Regions from separate parts of the Paraburkholderia sp. BL6665CI2N2 genome, predicted to be linked through region 2. Evidence: riboswitches for the same ligand, from Rfam matches in the RefSeq annotation. Region 2 holds a riboswitch; the other holds the start of a gene.

What was found. Region 2 has a riboswitch for manganese ahead of B0G81_RS25210 (sodium:calcium antiporter). Riboswitches for the same ligand answer to the same signal wherever they lie in the genome.
Region 1: another riboswitch for manganese. It lies ahead of B0G81_RS35005 (TMEM165/GDT1 family protein); the one in region 2 lies ahead of B0G81_RS25210 (sodium:calcium antiporter).

Annotation. Positions count from the first base shown of each region.
Region 1 is NZ_SORC01000001.1:7,811,538-7,816,554, reverse strand. It holds gene B0G81_RS35030 (LysR family transcriptional regulator) at 1-463, shown strand, start outside; partial or broken gene B0G81_RS35025 (ABC transporter substrate-binding protein) at 513-632, shown strand; gene B0G81_RS35020 (DUF1810 domain-containing protein) at 739-1,158, shown strand; gene B0G81_RS35015 (GFA family protein) at 1,336-1,740, shown strand; gene B0G81_RS35010 (low affinity iron permease family protein) at 2,053-2,526, shown strand; gene B0G81_RS35005 (TMEM165/GDT1 family protein) at 2,706-3,296, opposite strand; yybP-ykoY riboswitch at 3,302-3,488, opposite strand; gene B0G81_RS35000 (hypothetical protein) at 3,669-4,406, opposite strand; gene B0G81_RS34995 (DUF1571 domain-containing protein) at 4,579-5,017, shown strand, end outside.
Region 2 is NZ_SORC01000001.1:5,600,891-5,605,907, forward strand. It holds gene B0G81_RS25200 (transporter) at 1-50, opposite strand, end outside; gene B0G81_RS25205 (HAD family hydrolase) at 1,004-2,071, shown strand; gene B0G81_RS25210 (sodium:calcium antiporter) at 2,140-3,150, opposite strand; yybP-ykoY riboswitch at 3,251-3,423, opposite strand; gene B0G81_RS25215 (outer membrane beta-barrel protein) at 3,517-4,038, opposite strand; tRNA gene B0G81_RS25220 (tRNA-Arg) at 4,420-4,495, opposite strand; gene B0G81_RS25225 (c-type cytochrome) at 4,770-5,017, shown strand, end outside.

The sequences.
Region 1 (5,017 bases), 2.2 Mb from region 2:
CTTGCCGATCCAGTTGATCGTCTGCGCGTCACCCGCTTATATTGAGCGCCATGGCGCGCCGCGCACGATCGACGAACTCGACGGTCACCGCTGCACGGGATACCGGCGCGCGAATACAGGCAAGCAGGCCCCGTGGGAATTCCTGATCGGGGATGAAATCGTTTATCGCGACATGGCAACGACTTTGTGCGTCAACGACACCGACGCCGAAACGGCTGCCGTGATCGCCGGATCCGCCATTGGTCAGCTCGGCAGCTTTTCAGCCACCGCGCCGATCAGAAACGGCCAACTGGTTCCGTTGCTGGCCCAACACGTCACGCAGCGCGAGGCGGTCTATATCTACTATCGCCATCGGACCGAACAGCCGTTGCGAGTGAGGACATTTATCGACTTCATGGTCGCGCGCCTTGCGGGGAACACGAATTTCTATTTCGAGCCGTCCGAACTGCACGCGCTCCGCTGACCGTGCGCTTCGGTGTCGACGCGAGCGATCAGGGGCGCCGAAATCGGTTTTGCGCAACGAGGACATCGATCCGAAGGATAAAATCGGCAAGGTGATCGCCGACACGCGCGCGGACGGCACGGACGACGGGATTGCGAAGAAGTATTTTGACTTCGACGTTTATGGCTAGTGAACGCGGCGACCACGCGCGGCGGTGGCGGGCGTTTCAATCGAGCAGCAGCTTGGCGACGTCGACATTGACACGTGGGTTCTACTCAGTGTGAACGGAGAGCGAAATGGACGACCCTTTCAAGCTTCAGCGCTTTATCGACGCACAGGATCCGCTCTATGCACAGGTCTGTGCCGAACTGCGCGACGGGCGCAAGCGAAGCCATTGGATGTGGTTTGTATTTCCACAGATCGAGGGGCTTGGAACGAGTGCGACGGCGCAAAGGTTCGCGATTTCGTCGTTGGCCGAGGCCGATGCTTACTTGCGCCATCCAGTTCTGGGTGAACGCCTGAGGCAAACGACGCAGTACGTCAACCTTGTCGAAGGCCGTTCGATAGAGGACATTTTCGGGTATCCGGATTACCTGAAGTTTCACTCGTCGATGACACTGTTCGACCATGCGGCGATCGACAAAGAACCTTTTGCTGAAGCACTCAGGAAATATTTCCACGGCCAACCCGATCCGCTGACGTTAGAGCGCGTCTAGCAGGCGGTTGCCAGGCGGCGGGTCTAGCGGCGACTGGCATATCGTTTGCTCGATTGAAAACCGTTCAGCCGCACGTCCAAACCAGGCGCGCACATCGGGCGCGAAGATTCCGAAGCAGAGAAGAGCGACAAGTAAAGGATGGCGCGCGGCACTCGGACTCCGAAGGAGGGCGTAGTGATGAGGCAGAGTGAATCAGTCGAACAAACCGGCGGATGTGCGTGCGGCGCGGTGCGGTTTCGCGTCACGGCGCGCCCCCGGCGAGTGTCGATATGTCACTGCATGACATGTCGGCGAATACATGGCAACGTGTTTGGCGGATACGCCATGTTCGAGCGAGGCGCTGTGGAGTTGTCCGGTTCTACGCAGGCATGGCAAAGTTCGCCCGGGGCGCGAAGGCATTTCTGCGCGACATGCGGGTCAGTCGCTTTCATGGAAAGCAACGACAGCGACGAGCTGGATCTTCCGCTTGGAGCCTTTGACCGTGTGGGCCTGTATGAGCCGAGCTATGAGCTTTGGTGTTGCCACAAAGAGCCTTGGCTGCCCGCGGGGGTGCGTGCCGAATATAGCGAAGGCAGAGCATGACGCTCGCACGAAAGCGATAAGGGCAGAGTGATAGTTTTGCGGCGTGGACGCTACGGTCGTCGGCGTCGGCGGGTGTCTAACTCAGTGTGCTCGCTTTGATTAGGCGTCAAGTAATCCCGCCGTTATGGGCATTTGCGAGTTGCTGTCGCCGGGTAAGAACTACAAGGTCGGTTGCCAAAGCGCGATCCGCATGGGTGCAGATGAAACCAGGCGATTAATGCCGACGGGCATCTCTATCGCCGCAAACGATTCAACCAAAAGCGGCATGAAGTTTGCGGAGGGGGAAGACACGCCAACCTTCTGGAGCCGCTCATGACTACACAACCTGGCGCGCCTTCGCCCACTGACGAACTCGACACCGTTCCAGACACGTCGAGCCCCGCCTATGCCGGCCGTCATCCCTTAACGCGCGTGTTCGACCGTTTTGCAAGCCTCGTCACGCGATGGGCCGGCTCACCCGCGGCGTTCTGCCTTGCCGTGCTGACAGTGGTCGCCTGGGTCGTGACAGGGCCCATCTTCCACTACTCGGACGGATGGCAACTGGTCATCAACACCGGCACCACCATCATCACCTTTCTGATGGTATTTCTGATTCAGCAGAGCCAGAACAAGGACAGCGTCGCGTTGCATCTGAAGCTGAATGAACTGCTGTCCTCGCATCGGGCAGCGAACAACAATCTGATCGGTATCGAGGACGCGTCCGAGGAAGAAATCCGAAGACTTGCGGCAGCTTACCTACGTTTGTCGACTCAGTCCGCTGGCGATGCTCAGAACAAGGGCCGCTGAGTGCGACCCACGCACTGACTGTCTACCCATCGCCCGATACAAGCACGCTTGCCATTACCAAGTTCGGAACCGTGCGGCGCCGTTTTTTTCGAAGGCAAACGCCACGCCGAGATACTTCGGCGATGCCTCCCTCGCGCTTTGTCGCACGCGCGCCGCACGCATATCAACCACCCTTCGAACTAGAACAGCGGGTGCTCGTGCGGATACAGCGCCGTCCTGAGAGCAAAGCCGCCCAGGACGACGAAGATGATGGCCGCCAGAATGTGGACCGCTTTGGTCGGCAGGCGGTCAGCGAACTTATGACCCAGGTAGATGACGGGCACGTTGGCCAGCATCATGCCCAGCGTGGTGCCGGCGACCACCCCGAAGAATTCGTGAAATCGAGCGGCCAGAGCGATCGTGACAACCTGCGTCTTATCACCCATTTCAGCGAGAAAGAACGTTAGCGCCGTGGTGCTGAACACGCCCATCGGATGCGTGGTCGACACCGCCTCGGCACCGTCGAGTTTGTCGGGAATCAGAATCCAGACGGCCATGACGGCAAACGATGCGACGACTGCCCAGTTCAGGATCGAGGGACTCAGAACGCTGGCAAGCCATGCGCCCAATGCGCCGGACGCGGCATGATTGATGAGGGTTGCGACAAAGACGCCGAGAATGATCGGAATGGGTTTGCGATATCTGGCTGCCAGCACCAAAGACAACAGTTGGGTCTTGTCGCCGATTTCGGCTAGACCGACCACGCTGGTCGAAACGAGGAACGATTGCATAGGTTGTGGGCCGGGCCGCGCAGTCAGTACGCGATGACACGCATTCCGGCGACCCGGTCAGGTCGGAATGCGAGTCACCGGTCTTGCCAGGCATAGTGCTGTGCGCGCCATGGCGGTCTGTCGACCACCAAGTATGTTGACGGGCACCCTCGAGCATTGCGGTCGAGGCGGCTACTCCCCAATGAGAGGGGCGATTCTACAGTGTCTCGGTCGAGTAAGGCAAATCGTCAACTTTCCGATTGCTGCATGAAAATCACACCGGAGATGCGCTCGCGCGTATCGTCGAGATCGGCGGACTCGAAAAGTCTGAATTCGCGCAAGGTCAACGCGCTAAACGGAGACTTGAGTATGACTACCCGGCCGAGCGGCATCTCACATCATGCCGCCCATGCTTCCGAGGCCGCCGACTCCGGCTCCGCCCGTGCCGCTATTCGGCGCTGTCATTAACGGATGTGCCGCGCCCGCCGACGTCATCAATGCGACGGCGGCGGTGTCCGGTTCGCCATTCGCGTCGATGACGCCGCGCGCGAGGAGTGCTTCGAGATCGCTGTCCTCGCCCGGTTGACCGGCAGTGAAGGCGGTGGTCAGGAAATTGGGCGTGGATAGCGTCACACCGTACGTCTGCCGCAGATTCTGAACGACCGCGGCCTGCGCAGTCAGGACGTCGGTCTGGTTCGCCAGCACCTGTTGGAACTGTGAGTTCACTGGGAAGCCGGCTGTCAGCCCGCTTTCATTCGTGCCGAGTTGCGCCGCCAGATACGACACCAGCAGATCCGTCTCCGGCGTGACGTTGTATGTGCCGCCGGCGAACGCAACGGAATGCAGCATCGTCACGCCTGAAGTCGCGGCGATCATGCATGGCATCACGGCGCCGAGCGTCGCGTGAAAGTTGCCGTTCGCATCCGCTGCAACCGACATCGAGCCTCGCGCGCAGTCGATCTTGATCGTCGCGTTCGCCAGCGCTTTACCCGTTGCCGCCGTGCCGCCGATCGAAACCATCGAGGCGCCGCTGCCACCACCTCCGCCTCCACAACCCGCGAGCCACGCGACGGATGCCGTCAGCAGCGCTGCGCCGACAGGCCGAACGATTTGCTGCTGTCGAATGTTCATTGATGTCTGCCATTGATTCGGACATGCTGTCTAAACGATCCGGCGCCGCCGCCTATTCCATCTTTCGCGCAACCCTTTACGTCACACGATTGGAATAGCGCGACGCCGCGAGCCGTTTATTCAGGTTATCGACGCCGGGTCATTCGAGTCCGGCATCAGGGCGGGGCGGCCCATGGCGATCGACGCATGCAACATGCTCGGGCAACCCTTCAACCGCCGGTCAATCAGCACGGATCGAACCATGACGTTTTGCGGATCTGGCATTTCCGATCATCCGGTACGCGGGCGCATTCTGCCTGCTGCAAGATGCCCCGCAATCGCGCGGCTGTTGCTGTACGTGCTCGCATTGACCTGCCTGGCTGTCGCGACGGGCGCGTTTGCGCAACCGGCCAGCCCGACGGCGCCGGCTTCGTCCGCCACATCGGCGGGATGTGTGGATGCCGGCGCGTCGCATACCGTGAATGCGGACATCGACGAGTTCCGCTGTCTCCCGGCTCGCGAACAGGCGGCGTCGCTACGCACGCGGATCGAAAACCACTCGATACTGACTTTGACCGACGATCAGATCCTTGCCTTGATGGACGCGATGAAGCCCGACGCCTTCGTCGAGT
Region 2 (5,017 bases):
AATCCGGCAACGAGCCGACCGGCTGCGAACAAACAGTTAGGTTGACTCATAATCGTCCTCATCGAATGGATGTTCGGCATTCTCACTCGTCCGGCACCGCATCTGGGCAGCCTGCGTCCGCAAGCCACACTGCGCGCATGTGCGCAGGCATCAGGTTTCGCGCACAATTGGCGGCGCGATCGACGCCGGCACGGCCGTCGTCACGCATGTCGCCGCCTTCCTGTGCATGTCGATGTCCAGGCCGTCCATGCGCGCCTCAGCGCTCTGCCGTGTGGGAACATCCAGCTGTGGTCGAGCACGGTGTCGAACACGTTCGGCGTGTAGTGGTTACGGATGTTGAATGGGACGGCGAGATTGAGCGAGTGACTATCTTTATTGACGTCGGCGGCGGATGCCTGAGCCAAGGCCCGCGACCGCACGAACGCAGCGGCGTTTAACGTCCTCATCCGAAACGCGCAACGGTAACCCATTATCGAGCCTTGTATTATGGGTATTTCTTCCAGGCGTGCACCCGCCTTTCCCCGACGAAAAATCATTCAAAGGAATGGCGTTAGGGTGACCGATTCAAGTCCAATTGATTTCGCGCGTGTTTGCGAATTCGAGCAGCTACGCGCGGCCGGACGCCACATCGCGCAAATAAAGCGCGTTATATCACTCAAGCAATCTAGAAAGGTGGCGCAGCTGAGTACGGGGCTTGCATGAACGGTCCTTGAAACGAGAGACGCCGCATCAAACGAAGCATGCGGAAAGGAGAAGATTTACCACGCTGCTATCGTTAGGAATACTAGCAACGATTTCTGAAATCACGGAGATAAATTTGTAACACGGCCAGAAGCCAGGTCAGTCGCGACCGGCTTGCCCGCTTATTCAATCGGCATTGTGTTTTGCCGGGACAGGCCCAAGCCTCAATGTCGAAAAAATCCCACAACGGCTGCAATAAACCCTTTGGCCCATTAGACTGGCGCTCGCTTGAGTTCGACCCACCGTTTTCGATGAGGCTTTCATGATTCGCACGCTGCACCGGTACTGCATCGCCTTCACCGTTGTCCTTCTTTGTGCCTGTGCCGTGACGCCGCGACAGGACGGGGTGTCGCAGGCCGGCGCATCGACGGCCGCCGCGTTGGCGTCGTGGAATGACACGAAGACCAAACGCTCGATTGTCGACTTCGTGACGCTCGTGACTACGCCCGAGTCCAAGGACTTCATCCCGCGTGCCGACCGGATCGCCGTATTCGATAACGACGGCACACTGTGGCCCGAGCAGCCCGCTTCGGTGCAATTGGTGTTCGCGCTGCAACGTGTGAAGACGGTGGCCGGACGGCATCCGGAATGGAAGCGTCAGGAGCCGTTTCGCTCGATCCTCAAAGGCAATCTCAGGAATGTGGCGGCAAGCGGCGACAGCGGCTCGATGCGGGTGTTGGCGGCGGCCCACGCCGGCATGACGGGCGATCAGTTCGCCGCACTCGTGCACGAATGGTTCGATTCCGCGAGCGACCCGCACTTCAACCGGCCCTACGCCGATCTCGCGTATCAGCCCATGCTCGAGTTGCTTGCCTATCTGCGCGCGAACGGCTTCAAGACCTATCTGGTGACGGGCGGCGACGCCGAGTTCGCCCGCGACGTCGCCCAACGCATGTACGGCATTCCGCCCGAGCAGGTGATCGGTAGCACCGTTAAGTATCGGTACGGCCAGAGCAACGGTGCGGTCTCGCTGACGCGCCTCGCGCAAGTCGACACGCTGGTCGACGGCTCGGCCAAACCGCTCGCCATCGAGCGCGTGATCGGCAGACGTCCGGTGATCGCGTTCGGTAACTCGGAGGGCGACGGGCCAATGCTCGAATGGACCTTGGCAGGCGATGGCCCGCGCCTCGCCGCGCTCGTGCATCACACGGACGCGGAACGCGAATACGCATACGATCGCACGGCGAAGAGCGGCAAACTCGATAAAGGTCTGGACGACGCCGGCGCGAAAGGCTGGCTTGTCGTCGATATGAAAGATGACTGGAGAGTCGTGTTCAAGCCGGACGGCGCGACAACGGCCGCGGCGCCGACAACGGCCCGGCCGAACTGAACCTGAAGCTCAGAAGGCCGTGGGCCAAGCGGCCTTCTGCGACTGATTCGATGTCGCCGGCGGCTCATCTAGCGGCTCAGCGTAATCGCCAGATACGTGGCATAGAGCATGCCGCAAACCAGTAACGCCCACACCGGCACGCCGCGCTCACGCACATTGATACGCAGCCACGCCGCGGCGGCCAGCGTGATCACGATGCCGGTCACCACTTCGATACGCGGCACCCACGGCGTCAGCAGGATACCGATTGCTGGCAGCAAGGTGCCCTGAAACACCATCGCACCGGTGATGTTGCCGAAGGCCAGCGTGTCCTTGCCGCGGCGAATCCAGAGAATGCTGTTGACCTTCTCGGGCAGCTCGGTCGCGATCGGAATGATCAGCAGCGAGAGCAGCAGCGGCGACACGCCGAGCGCCTGCGAGACACCGCGCACACCATGGATGAAACCTTCCGCACCCCACACCAGCAACGCGACGGCGAGCGCCAGTTGCACCACGATGGTCGCGAGGTTGGTCGGCACGCCGAGGCGCGAGATCAGCATCTTGCCCGGCGCTTCAGTGCCGTGGCCGGCATCGACCAGATCATTCGATGCACGGAAGGTCATCACCACATAGGTGACGTACACGCCGACCAGTGCGACGCTGAAGAGCGCGCGTACGATCATTTGCTCATGCGGCACGTACATCGCCGCAGCGGCCAGCACGAACGCGCACAGGAAATAGTTGAGGTCGCGCGTGAAACCCGTACGCTCCGGCGCGACCCAGCCGCGCGCGCCGCGTGAGCCGAGAATCGCGAGCGTCATGAGGAAGGTGGAGAGGGTGGAGAGCATCAGCGGCGCACCGAGAATCGCGCCGACGCCGATTTCCTGGTTGACCACGTTATCGGTCGTGCCGCCGGCGATCGCGAGCAGCGGTACGAGCGTCTCGGGCAACGCCGTGCCGACGGCGGCGAATAGTGAACCCGTCACGCCTTCGGAAATCTTGAGGCGTTCGCCCAGATGCTCGAGTGCGTTGGTGAAAAGCTCGGCCGCCACCAGAATGACGACCAGCATGATGGCAAGTTCGAACAGGAGACCGGTCATGCGCGGCGCTCCGCGGGCAGGCAGAGGCAGAGACGCGGCGAACGGACGAGAGGGGAGACTCGCTGGATGCGACGATTTTTCACAGGGCAACTCCGCGGTCGGACGTAGATGACTAACCAATGACGCACCGCCGCCCGTCCGACCAGAACGAGGCAGTGCGTCAATGGTCTCGCCAAACCGACCCGGTCGAACGCGCCATGACCCGCAGGCCAAGTATGTTGACGCGCTCTCCTTCAAAGGCATGAAGGAAGGCTACTCCCCAGTGACCGGGAGATTCTAGCGGCAGCGGGCGCTTTCAACAACCTTGTTGCGGGGAGGCGTTGTTCGAGCCCGATCGGTTAGTCGCGCAGTTGCGAATCCAGCAGGTTAGTTGAAGTGATATTGCACGCCGATTGTGAAGCTGTTATTCGTTCTTCGGGTGCCGTCGTGGTTGCTGGTGTCGGTTGTCCATTCGCCCACCGCGCTCACGTGTTTAGCGAATTTATATTCGACGCCTAAACCCCAGTGAGGACGGATGTTCGGCCAATCCGTTGTCAATCCAATACGGACATAGGGCATGAACTGATTGAACGGCATGCCGAATTTCGCATCGATTCCGCCGTCTTTATAGGTTGTCGAGCCATGATGCAGATCGGCAAAAACTTCGGCGCCCGCGACGAAACGGTCGACGTCAAAGTTATATCCCGCCGTGAAACCGGGAAAAACCGTGGTGTGCGATGCTTTACTGTGAACGCCTGAAGCATCGGAGGTGTTCACACCCAACTTGAAACCCACATAGGGACCGGCAAACTCGCTTGCACCTATTTGAGGCGCCACCGATTGCGCGTGGACGAGATTGGATAGCATCATGATCGATGCGGTTAAAATCAGCCGGGTTATTTTGTACATGACCTGCAATAAAGCGATTGGCGCGCGGATAGATCGCGACGCCTTTATTAATCAGTGAAGCGATGTCGAAATGCCGCTTCGGGGATATTCACGCGATGCAATTTGCATGAACAAAACATGCTAATTAAGAGGATAGGGTGGGGCAATGGGAAATTTCCGCATGGAGACGTTCAAACGTCCGATTCTTAGTTTCAATACAGACAAAGCGCATTTTTTAGGATAATTCTGCAAAGCGCATGCGAGCGTACGCAGCGCGTCGAAGGACGATTATTTGCAGGAATGTGGGAGCTTAGGCGGCAGTCGTCTGAACACGACATGACCGTAAAAAACAAAAGGGCTTAGCGCATATTGCGTAAGCCCTTGAGCGAGATCGACTCTTTTTGGTGCGCCCGGCTGGGATCGAACCAGCAACCCCTGCCTTCGGAGGGCAGTACTCTATCCATTGAGCTACGGGCGCTTCAACACGAATGCGCGGCACCAGAACGGATGCGACGCCAAAGCGAGACCGAAAGGATACCCGGTTTCCGCCATACCGTCCACCGGACGGCCTGAATGGCGGTCTTCGCAGTCTTTCGCACAACCCGCGCGATGCGGGTAAACGCCTGCTGAACACCGCGCCGCGCCCCTCGCCGCCGCCGAAATGTTCCGTCTATAATCGTCCGTGCCTGATTAAAGAACAAGAAGTTGCCGTCACGCTGTACCGCTCACATACCCACGGAGACGAGACAAGCATGAGCGAAGCACCACACGGAGCCCCGATCAAAACCCCCGGGCAGCTCGTCGCCGCAATCATCGCCAGTTTTGCGGTACCGATCGTCATCATCGTTCTGCTAGTGATCTACGTCGACAATTCGACGCGCACCGGCGCCGGCACCGACTCCCTCTCCGAAGCCGAGGTCACCGCCCGCATCAAGCCGTTTGCCCAGGTCGACATTCGCGACGCCAACGCGCCGCGCGTCTACAAGACCGGCGAGGAAGT